4 regions of the Streptomyces sp. NPDC002701 genome follow, and region 4 is predicted to be linked to each of the others. Evidence: riboswitches for the same ligand, from Rfam matches in the RefSeq annotation. Region 4 holds a riboswitch; each other region holds the start of a gene.
What was found. A riboswitch is a leader RNA that binds a small molecule or an ion and turns the genes downstream of it on or off. The one in region 4 is predicted to bind cyclic di-AMP.

Region 1 (3,450 bases), on a different contig from region 4:
CCCGCCTGCCCGACCTGCGACTCGCGGCGGATTCCGCCGATTTGAGGTGGCGGGGAGGGCTCATCATGCGGGGATTGCGCACGCTTCCGGTGGAGTTCACCCCGGTCGCGAAGTCTGGCAGGCGGTAGCAGTCGGGGCACCTGAAGGTGAGTCTCCGTCAACTTTGTGATCTTCACGTTATCTACGCTGCATCGACTTGTGACAAGAGTTCGAGTGCCTATACGTTCACCCATCAATGCGGCAGGTCTCGCCGGTCGCAGCAGTCACGAGCGCAGCTCATCGCTGTGTCCTGTGCGTATTCCTTGCTGTCACGCGAAAGGCAATCGCATGCTCTCCGGGAACGGCCGTCATCGTCGCCCCCGCCAGGCTCCGGCGCTCCTCGTCGCCGCGGGCGTGACCGGATCGGCCATCGCGATCCCCCTGCTCGGCGCGACCGGCGCGAGCGCCGCCAGCGGCACGACCTGGGACGCGGTCGCCGAGTGCGAGAGCGGCAGCTCGTGGAGCGCCGACACCGGCAACGGCCTCTACGGCGGGCTCCAGATGACCCAGGAGACGTGGGAGGGGTACGGCGGCCTCGACTACGCGCCGAGCGCCGACCAGGCCAGCCGCTCGCAGCAGATAGCCGTCGCCGAGAAGGTCCTCGCGGACCAGGGGACGACCGCCTGGGCGACCTGCGGCCTGCTCGCCGGCCTGACCGAGGACTCCGACTCCGCGAACGTCGACACCGGCCTCGCCAAGGACTCCGCCGACGCGCCGTCCGACACGGACGGTACGGAGGAGAGCGGCGGCACGAAGTCCGACGCGTCCCTGGACAGCGGTCCGGCCTCCGTGGGCGACTCCGGCTCGGGCGCGCAGAGAACGGACAGCGGCTCCACGGGCGGTACGAAGAAGACCGACGACTCGGACAAGTCCGCCCAGAACGACGACGCTTCGACCGAGGTGGACACCGAGGGCTCCGGCCGCCACCGCGGTGGCAGCGCCGAGGCGGCCGACACCGCTCCCCGCGCGGACGACTACGCCGGCCGGCACGCCTCGCGCGGGGACAGCGACTCGCGCGTCCTCGCCCCCGAGGGCTCGTACGTGGTCCGCAACGGGGACAGTCTCTCGGCCATCGCCGACTCCCAGGACGTCAAGGGCGGATGGAGCGAGCTGTACGCCGCGAACAAGGACACCATCGGCGCCGACCCGAACCTCATCATCCCCGGTCAGAGCATCGTCGTCGACGACACGGCGGCCGCGAGCAAGTAGTGACCAAGGCGCCGAATCGGGCCAAAACCAGCGGTAGTTCGCGGTGAATGTCCGATTTGGTGAAGTGAGAGATGGATCTCAACCACCCTGATCGTCTTTGAAATTCGGCGGACCGCATGTCTACGGTCGTGACCGCTCGCCATTGGTGGGCCCCGACGGTCGCACGCCGAATCCTGCCAACGGCCGTACGGGAACAGTCGTCGCGTAAAGCGCCGTAGGCAGGAGCGGGGGACCCAGGTAAGTGCCGGACCCGGTCGTCGGGACGAGACCGGGCACGGCTTGGGGTTAAGCCGCGTGACAGCAGTGTCGCGCGGCCGGGCAACTCACTCGGCCCGAACCCGACAGCTCACCTCGCAGGCGTCGGTGAGGGGATCGCTTCATGCTGCTTTCGAACAAGGGCAAGCACCGCCGTCCGTCCAAGGCCACCCGCATCGCCACACTGGCCGGCGTCACCGGTGCCGCCATCGCCGCCCCGCTGATGGCGGCCGGCAACGCGTCCGCCGCGACCGCCTCCGAATGGGACACCGTCGCCCAGTGCGAGTCCGGCGGCAACTGGTCGATCAACACCGGCAACGGCTACTACGGCGGCCTGCAGTTCTCGGCCTCCACCTGGGCCGCGTACGGCGGCAACGCGTACGCCTCCACCGCCGACCAGGCGTCCAAGTCCCAGCAGATCGCCGTCGCCGAGAAGGTGCTGGCGAGCCAGGGCAAGGGTGCCTGGCCGAGCTGTGGCGTGGGCCTGTCCGGCGCCTCGACCGGCAACACCGCTCCCTCGGACTCCGGCTCGTCGAACTCGAACGGCTCCGGCCAGAGCACCTCGCAGCCGCAGCAGCGGCAGAACACGCAGCCCGCCGAGGAGCGTGCCTCGCGTTCGCAGGAGCGGCCGGCCGCGAAGAAGACCGTCGAGACCCCGACCGGCAAGAAGGTCAAGAAGGGTGACGGCGAGTACAAGGTCGTCAAGGGTGACACCCTCAGCGAGATCGCCGACAAGAAGAACGTCAAGGGCGGCTGGGCGAAGCTCTACAAGCTGAACGACGACATCGTCGACGACGCCGACTTCATCTTCCCGGGCCAGCAGCTGCACCTCAGCTGACCCCGGCGGTCGCGCCCCCTCGGCGGGCCGGACGTCGTCCCGGGTCGGGGTTCTGGCCGCTCGGCCCCGGCCCGGCCGGCGATCGCGTCCACAGCCGCGTCGCGACTGAACCACAGCGCTCTCACATCCGTGTCCTCCATGGTGGAGGCCGCGTGAGGGCCACCCCCGTCCCCCACGGGCTCCCCGCTCCGGTGCGTGTTCCCCCGTACGCACCGGGGCGGGGCTTTTTCTGTCCCCGTCTTTGTTCCGTTCGGAAACAATTTCCTCTCGGTTCCGTCCACGAGGCGGCCGGGGGCCCGGTGACGCCCGGCAGCCGGTTAGGCTCATCCCGCGGGGCCACCACGGCCTGCACCCAACCGGGCCTCCGGCCCGGCACAGCTTGCGTCACATCCCAGAAGGAGATGCTCGTGCCGTCCATCGACGTCGTCGTAGCCCGGGAAATCCTGGACTCCCGAGGCAACCCCACGGTCGAGGTCGAGGTCGGCCTCGACGACGGCAGCACGGGTCGTGCCGCCGTTCCGTCCGGCGCCTCCACCGGTGCCTTCGAAGCCGTCGAGCTCCGCGACGGGGACCCCAACCGCTACCTCGGCAAGGGTGTCGAGAAGGCCGTCCTCGCCGTCATCGAGCAGCTCGGCCCGGAGCTCGTCGGTTACGACGCCACCGAGCAGCGCCTCATCGACCAGGCGATGATCGACCTGGACGCCACCGACAACAAGGGCTCGCTCGGCGCCAACGCGATCCTCGGTGTCTCCCTCGCCGTCGCCCACGCCGCCTCCGAGGCCAGCGACCTGCCGCTCTTCCGCTACCTGGGCGGCCCGAACGCGCACCTGCTGCCGGTCCCGATGATGAACATCCTGAACGGCGGGTCGCACGCCGACTCGAACGTCGACATCCAGGAGTTCATGATCGCCCCGATCGGCGCGGAGTCCTTCTCCGAGGCCGTGCGCTGGGGCGCCGAGGTCTACCACACCCTCAAGAAGGTCCTGAAGAAGCGCGGCCTGTCCACCGGACTCGGCGACGAGGGTGGCTTCGCCCCGAACCTCGGCTCCAACCGCGAGGCCCTCGACCTCATCATCGAGGCCATCAAGGAAGCCGGCTACACCCCCGGC
Region 2 (3,450 bases), on a different contig from region 4:
CGGAGCCGTTCGTCCTGGGCTCGATGAGGGCACGGCGGCTGGCCAGGGAGTACGCCACCCGTCACGGGGGCCGCGAGGCAGGCCGGGCGGTGGCGGAGTACGAGGCGTACGCGACGTCGCTGGCGTTCCTGCGCCACCGGGGCCGGCACGGCCGCGCGGGAGCGGACTTCGCGGTGCGTGAGCGGGAGTTGCTGCACGAGCTGTGGGCCCGCCGGGAGCCGGCCCGCCCGGCGCTGGAGTACGCAGCCAGGGTGACGGCCCCGCCCCCGGCGCCGTCACCCTGGCCCGGGTACGGGTACCCGCAGGGATACCCGGCATACAACCCGTACCGCTCCTAGCCCCTGTCGTCACAGACGAGCCGGAACCCGAACCGTTCGGTTCGGGTTCCGGCTCGATGGAACAAAGACAGCCGCTGCTGTACGAGTTGCTACGGGTTGATCCGAGTTGCTACGGGTTGAGCCCGTTGCCCCGCAGCCAGGCCATCGGGTCCACCGGCGCACCACCGCTGGTGTAGACCTCAAGGTGAAGGTGCGCGCCGGTGACGTTCCCGGTCGCGCCCACACGGCCGATGACGTCGCCGGTGCTGACCTTCTGCCCGACGCTGACGCCGATCGACGACTGGTGGGCGTACCAGATCTCCGTACCGTCGTCGAGCGTGAGCACCGTGCGGTAGCCGTACGAGCCGTTCCAGCCCGCTTCTGTGATCGTGCCGCTGTGAACCGCCTTGAGCGGGGTACCCGTGGGAGCGGCGAAGTCCAGACCCGTGTGCTGGCCTGAGGACCACAGCGAACCGGCCTGGCCGTACGTCGAGGTGATCGTGTACGAGGAGGTGGGCAGCGTGTACTGCTTGGCGAGCTCGGCGAGGCGCGCGGCCTCGGCCTTCGCCCTGGCCTCTTCTTCCTTCTTCTCCTTGGCCGCGGCGGCCTTGGCCTTCGCCGCCTCCTGCTCCTTGGCCGCGAGCGTGGCGGCCTTCTTCGCGGCGGCGGCCTCGGCGGCCGCCTGGGCCTCGCGGTCGACCTGGTCCTGCTGGAGCTCGGCCTGGAGCATGATGCGGGCGCGCAGGGCCTCGCCGGCGTCCGCGTTGCCCTGCTCGGCGTCGGCGGTGGTGAGGCCGGCGGCGGTGAGCGGCGTGCTGGAACCCTCGGGGACCTCGTCGTCCGAGATCAGCGAGCCCACGTTCGGCAGGTCGGGGACCGAGATCGACACCGGCGGCTTGCCGGTCTGCGCGGTGGCCATACCGCCCGCGCCGACGGCGGCTATGACACCGACGCCCAGGACGGTCGAGCTGCGCGCGAGTCCTCCGCCACGCTGCTTGGAGACGCGGTGCCGGCCGCGGACGGGAAGGACGGTGTCCGCACTGGGATTCCAGACCTCCCAGGTCTCCTCGTCCTTGGGGGCACCGAAGGCGAAGGTGTCGGGCTTCTTCTCACCCGAGGTCTCACCCGTCAACTCGTTCGGCACGAACGAGGGTGCGGGCGCAGGCCGATTGGACGCCACGTGGGCGCGCTCCTTTCCTTCCTTCTCGCCTACCGGGTTAGCTGACGGGTTCGGAGCAGGAAGGTCTCCTACGCGCGTCAACCGCGGTGTACTCCACCGCGAAAGACACGCGATTCACCCCATGTAGGTGGTTCCCCGGTTCCCTTGCGGGATTCGGCGCGTGCGCACGGAGCCGTCTCTTGTGACGGCTGGGACGACCGCGCTGCGTTATCGAACGTTAATAGACCGAGGCACCTGATTCCAAGCTGTTCTTGATGATCGTTACGGCTCCTGGCCTGGACCAACAGGACGTCAGCGGGGTAAATCGGGCGAGTCGATCGCCGTTCACGGGCACCAATTTTGCTGACGATGTGTCAGCCGTTGTGCGCAGGGGCGTCATTCGACTACTGCAGGTGATATAGCCCTCGTAAAATCACCACACGCACCCCACGCACCCCACGCAGCACATGCCGCACACGCACGGCACGCAGCACCCGCAGTGTGGGGCACGGCGGGCCGGGATCACGGCCGTCGCACGGCGAGCAGCGCCATGTCGTCCGTGCTCCCGCCCCCGGTGTGCCGGTCGACATCGGCCACCAGCTCGGTGAGCAGCGCGTCGGGGCCGGTGAAGAACCGCCCGGCCAGCCGTCGCGCCGGATCGAAGAAGTCGCCCCGTTCGTCCCGGGCCTCGGAGAGTCCGTCCGTGTGGAAGAGCAGCATGGCCCCGCACGGGAACTCCGCCTCCTGCACGCGGTCGGGCCAGGCCCCGAGGTCGCCCATGCCGAGGGGCAGCGCGGGCTCCGCCGCGGCGAGCGTGCGCACGGTTCCGTCGGGAAGCAGGAGGAGGGGCCCGGGGTGGCCGCGGTTGACCAGGCGTACGCCCTGGGTGCCGTGCGGGATCTCGGCGAGCACGGCGGTGATGAAGCCTTCGAAGACCTCGACGCTGTCCCGCCGGACTCCCTCGCGCGTCAGTGCCCGCTCCAGCCGCTGGGCGACCGCCCCCAAGGTGGCCTCCTGTTCGGCGGCCTCGCGGAAGGCCCCGATGACGACGGCCACGGCCGCCACCGCGCCCATGCCCTTCCCTCGTACGTCCCCCACGACGAGCCGGACGCCGTAGGAGGTGTCCTGCACGGCGTACAGGTCACCTCCGATGAGGGCGTCGGCCTGCGCCGCCACGTATCTGACCGCGAGGTCGAGCCCGCCGGTCCGCGCGGCCGGTTCGGGCAGTACGGCCCGTTGGGCGGCCTCGGCGATCTCGTGCGCGGAGGCGAGGCGGGCGTTGCCCAGGGTCACCAGCCGGTTGATGACGACGGCGAGGCAGGCGACCGTGGCCACGGTGGCGATCTCGGTGACGGCACTCGCGTCGATGGTGAACCGCAGGGTCGCAAGGACCATGGCAGTCGTCCCCGCGATGCCCGTCCACACGGTGGCGCGGAGTGACAGGAGCGGTGCGGCGACAAGCAGGGCGGCGGTGAGGAAGGGGGCCGCGGTGAAGTACCGCGGGGTGAGGAGGTCGTAGAGGACACCCGCGACGATCAGGAGCGCCGGCAGCACGCGGACGGATTCGCGGGTGTACGACAGGGACCGCCTCTCGGGCGCCGCGACGGAGCCGGGCGCCGGATCGGCGGAGGGCTCGGCGGAGGCTTCGGCGGAGGCGGAGGGCTCGGCGGAACCCGGCGCCCGCTGCTCGCCCGCTCGACGCCCGTTCACCTGTCTCCTGCCCTCGGCCTGCGTCCAGCGTTCCGGGAGCGGGAGCGCGGGGCGAGCCGACGGGGACCGGGCGGGTGAGCGCCACCTCGTCCGACGTGCGGGCGCACGCCCCCCGGACGATGGACGGGGAGACGTGGACGGGAAAACACCTGAGGCCGGAATCCCATGGATTCCGGCCTCAGGTCTTCAGTAGCGGGGACAGGATTTGAACCTGCGACCTCTGGGTTATGAGCCCAGCGAGCTACCGAGCTGCTCCACCCCGCG
Region 3 (3,450 bases), on a different contig from region 4:
GCCTCGAAGTCCCCGTCTCCCGGCTGCCCAAGGCGCTCGGCCTGCTCGCCGACGCCCTCAGGGCGCCCGCGTTCGAGGACGGCGAGATCGAGCGGCTGGTGCGCAACCGGCTCGACGAGATCCCCCACGAGACCGCCAACCCGGCCCGCCGGGCCGCCAAGGAGCTGTCCCGGCAGCTCTTCCCGGCGGACTCGCGCATGTCGCGCCCGCGCCAGGGCACCGAGGAGACGGTCACCGCGATCGACTCCGCGGCCGTACGCGCCTTCTACGAGAGGCATGTACGCCCCGCCACGGCCACCGCGGTCATCGTCGGCGACCTCACCGGCGTCGACCTCGACGCCCTGCTCGCGGACACCCTCGGCGCGTGGACCGGATCGCAGGCCGAGGCGCGTCCCGTGCCGTCGGTGACCGCCGACGACACCGGCCGCGTGATCATCGTCGACCGTCCCGGAGCCGTCCAGACGCAGTTGCTCATCGGCCGCGTCGGCGCGGACCGGCACGACCGCGTGTGGCCCGCCCAGGTGCTCGGCACGTACTGCCTCGGCGGCACCCTCACCTCCCGGCTGGACCGCGTCCTGCGCGAGGAGAAGGGATACACCTACGGAGTACGGGCGTTCGGGCAGGTGCTGCGCTCCGCTCCGGACGGGACGGGCATCTCCATGCTCGCCATCAGCGGCTCCGTGGACACCCCGAACACCGGCCCGGCGCTCGACGACCTGTGGAAGGTGCTGCGCACGCTCGCCGCCGAGGGCCTGACGGACGCGGAGCGCGACATCGCCGTGCAGAATCTGGTGGGTGTGGCGCCCCTGAAGTACGAGACCGCGGCCGCCGTCGCGGGCACGCTCGCGGACCAGGTCGAGCAGCACCTGCCGGACGACTTCCAGGCCACGCTGTACCAGCAGCTCGCCGCGACCGGCACCGTGGAGGCCACCGCGGCAGCCGTGAACGCCTTCCCGGTGGACCGCCTGGTGACCGTGCTCGTCGGTGACGCCGCGCAGATCGAGGAGCCGGTCAGGGCCCTCGGCATCGGTGAAGTCAGCGTCGTGACGGCCGAGTAGCGACTGGCCGGTGACCGACAGCGGGTGGGCCCGGGCGACCGACGAGGTGCCCGGGCCTGCCGTTGTCCGCCTTCGTCCATGGTTGCCTGATCTATCCGTATTGGTAGGGAGGTTGCCTGTCTGCTCTGTGGCATGCGCTACAAAAGTGGTGATCCGTTTGTCGTTTGAAAGAGGCGCCGCTTAGCGTCGGTCCGGCTGTTCGTCAGGCAGTGCGCCGCGCCCGCGGCACCGGACAGTCATCGCCGAGTCCCCGTACGGCGCGAGCCAGGGGAGCCGGGGACCCACCGTCCCTGGGGTGAATCGGACGCCCTTCCCGAAGGGGGTCCGTAGGAGACCTTCCTGCTCCGAACCCGTCAGCTAACCCGGTAGGCGAGAAGGAAGGAAAGGACCAGCCACTTCATGGCGTTCACCCGCGCCACGGGGAAGCACCGTCTTCCCAGCCGCATGACACGTACGACCCGTAGGACCGTCGGCGTCGCCGCCCTCGCCACCACCGGCGTCGTGGGCACCCTCGCCGCCCCGGCGTTCGCGGGGGAGAGCTCGGTCGCGCAGACCGGGCACACCGGCCTCACCCAGGCCGTCACCCTCGGCGACTCGGTCGCCCAGGAGATAGACGCACAGGCCACCGCCCAGCGGCAGGCCGCCGAGCAGGACGCCGCCCGCGAGAAGGCCGAGGCCGCCGCGAAGAAGCGCGCCGAGGAGGCCGCGGCGAAGGCCGAGGCCAGGGCCGAGAAGGAGCGCGCGGCGGAGGCCCGCGCCGCCCGTGCGGCCGAGCGCAAGCGCCTCAACGCGTACACCGCGCCGATCGCCGGTTCGTACGTCTCCACCTCCTACAAGGCCGGCGGCGCCGTCTGGTCCTCCGGCAGCCACACCGGCATCGACTTCCACGCCGCCAGTGGCACCGCGGTGCTCGCGGTGGGCTCCGGCACCGTCGTGGAGGCCGGCTGGGGCGGCTCCTACGGCAACCAGGTCGTCCTCAGGATGGCCGACGGCACGTACACCCAGTACGGGCACCTCTCGTCCATCGGTGTCTCGGTGGGCCAGACGGTCACTGCGGGGCAGCAGATAGCCCTCTCCGGGGCGACCGGCAACGTCACGGGGGCGCATCTGCACTTCGAGGCGCGCGCGACCGCGGAGTACGGATCCGACCTGGACCCGATCGCGTACCTCCGCTCGCACGGAGTGAACGTCTGACCCACGGCTCTCGGCGGAAGGCCCCGGCTCACCGAGCCGGGGCCTTCCGCCGGTCGATGCCCCTCGATGCGGGGTGAAGTGGCGTGTGTCCAAAAAATAGCCATGGATTCCGAACCGCCTTCGGAATTTCCCGTTCTCTGCAATAGAGTCGCTGAACAGGCGTCGATCGACCGCGTTTCGCGGGGATTAAGGCGGAGGTCCGGTCATGCGTATTCCCGCGCGCTCGGTATGCACGGCGATCCGGGACGACATCGTCGCGGGTGTCTACGAGCGCGGCAGCCGGCTGACCGAAGAACTGCTCGCACGCCGTTACGGCGTCTCGCGGGTCCCCGTGCGCGAGGCGCTGCGCACCCTGGAGGCGGAGGGCTTCGTGGTGACCCGCCGGCACGCGGGCGCGTGCGTCGCGGAGCCCACGGACCAGGAGGCCGCCGACCTTCTGGAGATGCGCGTGCTGCTGGAGCCGCTGGGCGCCGCCCGCGCCGCCCAGCGCCGCACCGAGGCCCATCTCAAGGTGCTGCGCGGCCTGGTCAGGCTGGGGCAGGAGCGGGCCAGGCGGGGCAACAGCGAGGATCTGCGCTCGCTCGGCGGCTGGTTCCACGAGACGCTCGCGCAGGCATCCGGCAGCCCGGCGCTGACCTCGACGCTCAACCAGCTGCGGCACAAGATCGCCTGGATGTACTCGGTCGAGGCGCCCGCGCACCCCGCCGAGTCGTGGACCGAGCACGGGGCCATCGTGGACGCCGTCGCCCGCGGCGACAGCGACCGGGCCCGGTCGGTCACGGCGCTGCACGCCGAGCGGGCGACGACCGCGCACCGGCTGCGCTTTCCCGGCGGGCACCGCGCCGAGCGTGTGAGGACTTCGCAACATCCCGTAAACACGGCGGGCCCGCGGTATTAACAGGAACACCGTATACAAAGAAGGTATTCGGCGGGCGACTATGTGCGCTGCCATTTTTTCGTGTGCCGCGTGCCGACCGTGCCGGTAATTGCGGAGCGCGCATTGTCCGTAAGCGCGGAAATAGCCGACCCGCTCCGGCGCGTAAAGAAAAAACGGCGGAACCGCGTCGCCCCGGGGTGTGGGTGACGCGGCTCCGCCGTACGTGATCGCGCGGTCAGACCGTCTCGGGGAGTTCGTCGAGACCTTCGGCGACCAGCTTGGCCAGACGGTCGAGCGCGGCGTCCGCGCCCTCGGCGTCGG
Region 4 (3,450 bases):
GCTCCGCGACGGGTGGCGGCTGTCCCAGCTGCACGGACGGTGGGCGGCCGAGTCCCGGCTGGTGCGATCGGAACTCACCTACGGCGAGAAGATCATCGGCAGCCGGCGCGGGCACACCGGCCATCAGCACCTGCCGTGGGTCGCCCTGGACGCGGACGGCACGGCGACCGAGGAGCTGGGCGAGGTCTACGGGTGTGCGCTCGCCTGGTCGGGGACCTGGCGCATCGCGGTGGCGCAACTGCCGGACGCGCGCGTGCAGATCACCGGCGGCGCCGGGTACGACGACTCGGGCCTGTTGCGACTGGAGCCGGGGGAGAGCTTCGTCACCCCGGTCTTCGCGGGGCTGTGGAGCGACGGCGGCTTCGGCGGGGCGAGCCGCGCCTGGCACGCGTACCAGCGCGCGTACGTGATCCCGGACGCGGACCGATACCGGCCCGTGCTCTACAACTCCTGGGAGGCCACGGAGTTCGACATCTCCGAGGAGCAACAGCGCGCCCTCGCCCGCCGGGCCGCCGACATGGGGGTCGAGCTGTTCGTGGTCGACGACGGCTGGTTCGGGGCGCGCACCAGCGACCGGGCCGGGCTCGGGGACTGGACGCCCAATCCGGACCGCTTCCCCGGCGGCCTCAAGCCGCTGGGCGACCACGTGCACGGGCTCGGGATGCGGTTCGGTGTCTGGGTCGAGCCCGAGATGGTCAACGCGGACAGCGACCTGTACCGCGCGCACCCGGACTGGGTGCAGTTCCAACCGGGACGGAAGAGGACGGAGCTACGCAATCAGCTCGTCCTGAACCTCGCCCGCGAGGACGTCCAGGAGTACCTGTGGGACCAGCTCGACACGCTGCTCTCCAGTGCCCCGATCGACTACGTGAAGTGGGACTTCAACCGCTGCTTCACCGACGCGGGCTGGCCGGGCGAGGCGTACCCGCAGAGGCTGTGGGTGGACCATGTGCACGCTCTGTACGCCCTGTTGGACCGGCTGCGGGCGGCCCATCCGGGAGTGGCCTTCGAATCCTGCTCGGGCGGCGGCGGCCGGATCGACCTCGGAATCATGTCCCGTACGGACCAGGTGTGGACATCCGACAACACGGACCCGCTCGACCGGCTCGCCATCCAGCACGGGTTCAGCCAGGTGCATCCCGCGCGGGTGATGGCCGCCTGGGTCACCGACAGCCCGAACACGCAGCTCAACGGACGCGTCAGCTCGCTGCGTCTGCGGTTCGTCAGCGCGATGACCGGCGTGCTGGGAGTCGGCGGCGACCTGACCCGGTGGAGCGACGGGGAACTGGCCGAGGCGCGGGGCTGGGTGGAGCTCTACAAGGAGATCCGGCCCGTCGTGCAGGGTGGTGACCTGTACCGGCTGCGGGCGCCCGAGGGCGGCCTGAGCGCCGTGCAGTACGTCCGTGGCGCGGAGGTCGTCGTCCTGGCCTGGCTCCAGGCGCAGCACTACGGTGAACCGCTTCCGCCGCTCAGGCTGCGCGGCCTCGACGCGAGGGCGTCGTACGAATGCCTCGAAACGGGCGAAGTGCACCGGGGTGCGGTGCTGTTGCACCACGGGGTGCGGACGGGGCTGCGTGGGGACCTGGATGCGGCAGTTATCCGACTGCGTCGCATGTGACTGTTGTGTCCGTAATGGAGCTTTCGTTCCAACTCGCCCTCGGGTGAGGGCTCCTGGGGCGGCCGTGGTGAGCAGTGTCATAGTCGTGACGTTCCGCTGTCGCCATGCTCGCGTAAGTCCGCTTTGTTTCCTGGGGCGCAGCGGACGCGGCGGTCCCCCGGTTCACACACGGTGACGGGTAGGCACACCTGGGATCAAGAAAACGGAGCACACAGGAAACCCCAGAGGTTGTTCCCGCCTCTCCATGTCGCTTACGTTCACCTCCAATCCGGACGGACGCCCAATCCTGCCGCCGCCCGGAATCCGCACTCACCCGTACGAGGCAGGAGCGGGGGACCCACAGGTACGACGCCTGTTCCGGTCTCCGGAACGGCTAGGGGTTAAGCCGCGCGCAAGCACGGCCGGGCATCTCCAGCTCGCACCCGACAGCTCACCTCGCAGGCGCCGGAGAGGAATTCGTCATGCCCGCGAAGGGTAAGCACCGCCGTCCCAAGGCCCAGCGTCTCACTCGCTCCATAGCCGCCGCCGGAACCGGGGGCGCCGCACTGGCCCTGCCGCTCCTCGGCGCGGCCGGAGCGCACGCGGCGACTCCGCAGTCCGCCGCCGACTCCGTCCCGAGTACCTCGAATGCCGCGGGCAAAGCCCCGGAATCCGCTCCGGCCGCCGAGAAGAAGGCCGAAGCGCGAAAGGGCGAGGCCAAGAAGGTCACGACCAGGACGTACGCCGTGCGGTCGGGCGACTCCCTGTCGAAGATCGCCGACACGCAGGACGTCACCGGCGGCTGGAAGAAGCTGTACGCGGACAACCGCACCTCGATCGGCGGTGACCCGTCGCTCATCCACCCGGGTCTGAAGCTCGCGCTCGGCGGCAAGGCCGCCGCCACCCCGAGCACCGGCTCCAGCACCTCCGGGTCCGGCCAGTCCGCCGACAGGAAGACGGACACGGACAAGAAGGCGGCCCCGAGCAAGAAGACGACGACCACGGCGTCCAGGACGGCGGCCACCGCGACCGCCACCGGCTTCTCGCTGCCGGTCGCGAGCCCCACGGTCGGCACCCCGTACAAGATGTCCGGCAGCATGTGGTCCAGCGGCTACCACACCGGCGTCGACTTCGTGGTTCCCACCGGCACCTCCCTGAAGGCCGTCGGCGCCGGCACGGTCGTCTCCGCCGGCTGGGGCGGCGCGTACGGCAACCAGGTCGTCATCCGGCTCGCCGACGGCCACTACGCCCAGTACGCCCACCTGTCCTCCCTCTCCGTCTCGGCCGGTCAGACCGTGACCGGGGGCCAGCAGGTCGGCCTCTCCGGCGCGACGGGCAATGTCACGGGTCCGCACCTGCACTTCGAGATCCGCACCGGCGCGGGCTACGGCTCGGACGTGGACCCGCTGGCCTACCTGCGCGCCAAGGGCGTCTCCCTCTGAGACCGGGCCCGCAGTCGCGGGCCGTACCGCCCGGCTCGTCCGTTCCGAAGGCCGGACCCCCTGATCCCCGGGGTCCGGCCTTCGGCATGCCGTGACGCCGGTGTCCGGGAGCCGCGGCACGATTCGTGTAGGCGCCCGTTATTCCGGGGTTGACCAACACTTGACGCGTGGCTTTTCTCACCGGTCGTCAACCCCTTCCTACGGTCGCGTAGCTCACACCGGAAGGTGAATCATGGGCCGACGTGGCAGACGATTCGAAGAACGACAACAGATCACCGATCGGGTCGTACGTGGCGGTGGGGGACAGCTTCACCGAGGGCGTCGGCGACCCCGGCCCGGACGGGGCGTACGTCGGATGGGCGGACAGGTTCGCGGTGCTGCTCGCGGACCGGCGGCCCGAGGGCGACTTCA

Region 1: it holds a riboswitch for cyclic di-AMP, as region 4 does, so the genes downstream of both, ACFYXC_RS11570 (transglycosylase family protein) here and ACFYXC_RS07035 (peptidoglycan DD-metalloendopeptidase family protein) in region 4, are expected to answer to the same signal.
Region 2: it holds a riboswitch for cyclic di-AMP, as region 4 does, so the genes downstream of both, ACFYXC_RS15855 (M23 family metallopeptidase) here and ACFYXC_RS07035 (peptidoglycan DD-metalloendopeptidase family protein) in region 4, are expected to answer to the same signal.
Region 3: it holds a riboswitch for cyclic di-AMP, as region 4 does, so the genes downstream of both, ACFYXC_RS28700 (M23 family metallopeptidase) here and ACFYXC_RS07035 (peptidoglycan DD-metalloendopeptidase family protein) in region 4, are expected to answer to the same signal.

The regions. Positions count from the first base shown of each region.
Region 1 covers NZ_JBIAQL010000003.1:705,841-709,290, reverse strand. Annotated here, with positions in the region: gene ACFYXC_RS11580 (cytochrome P450) at 1-128, shown strand, start outside; gene ACFYXC_RS11575 (transglycosylase family protein) at 328-1,248, shown strand; cyclic di-AMP (ydaO/yuaA leader) riboswitch at 1,449-1,623, shown strand; gene ACFYXC_RS11570 (transglycosylase family protein) at 1,628-2,341, shown strand; gene eno (phosphopyruvate hydratase) at 2,749-3,450, shown strand, end outside.
Region 2 covers NZ_JBIAQL010000005.1:17,953-21,402, forward strand. Annotated here, with positions in the region: gene ACFYXC_RS15850 (PrsW family intramembrane metalloprotease) at 1-338, shown strand, start outside; gene ACFYXC_RS15855 (M23 family metallopeptidase) at 448-1,497, opposite strand; cyclic di-AMP (ydaO/yuaA leader) riboswitch at 1,509-1,666, opposite strand; gene ACFYXC_RS15860 (PP2C family protein-serine/threonine phosphatase) at 1,999-3,186, opposite strand; tRNA gene ACFYXC_RS15865 (tRNA-Met) at 3,377-3,450, opposite strand.
Region 3 covers NZ_JBIAQL010000013.1:115,160-118,609, forward strand. Annotated here, with positions in the region: gene ACFYXC_RS28695 (M16 family metallopeptidase) at 1-1,058, shown strand, start outside; cyclic di-AMP (ydaO/yuaA leader) riboswitch at 1,289-1,445, shown strand; gene ACFYXC_RS28700 (M23 family metallopeptidase) at 1,458-2,252, shown strand; gene ACFYXC_RS28705 (GntR family transcriptional regulator) at 2,458-3,150, shown strand; gene ACFYXC_RS28710 (HPr family phosphocarrier protein) at 3,365-3,450, opposite strand, start outside.
Region 4 covers NZ_JBIAQL010000002.1:614,364-617,813, forward strand. Annotated here, with positions in the region: gene ACFYXC_RS07030 (alpha-galactosidase) at 1-1,618, shown strand, start outside; cyclic di-AMP (ydaO/yuaA leader) riboswitch at 1,919-2,075, shown strand; gene ACFYXC_RS07035 (peptidoglycan DD-metalloendopeptidase family protein) at 2,080-3,039, shown strand; gene ACFYXC_RS07040 (SGNH/GDSL hydrolase family protein) at 3,282-3,450, shown strand, end outside.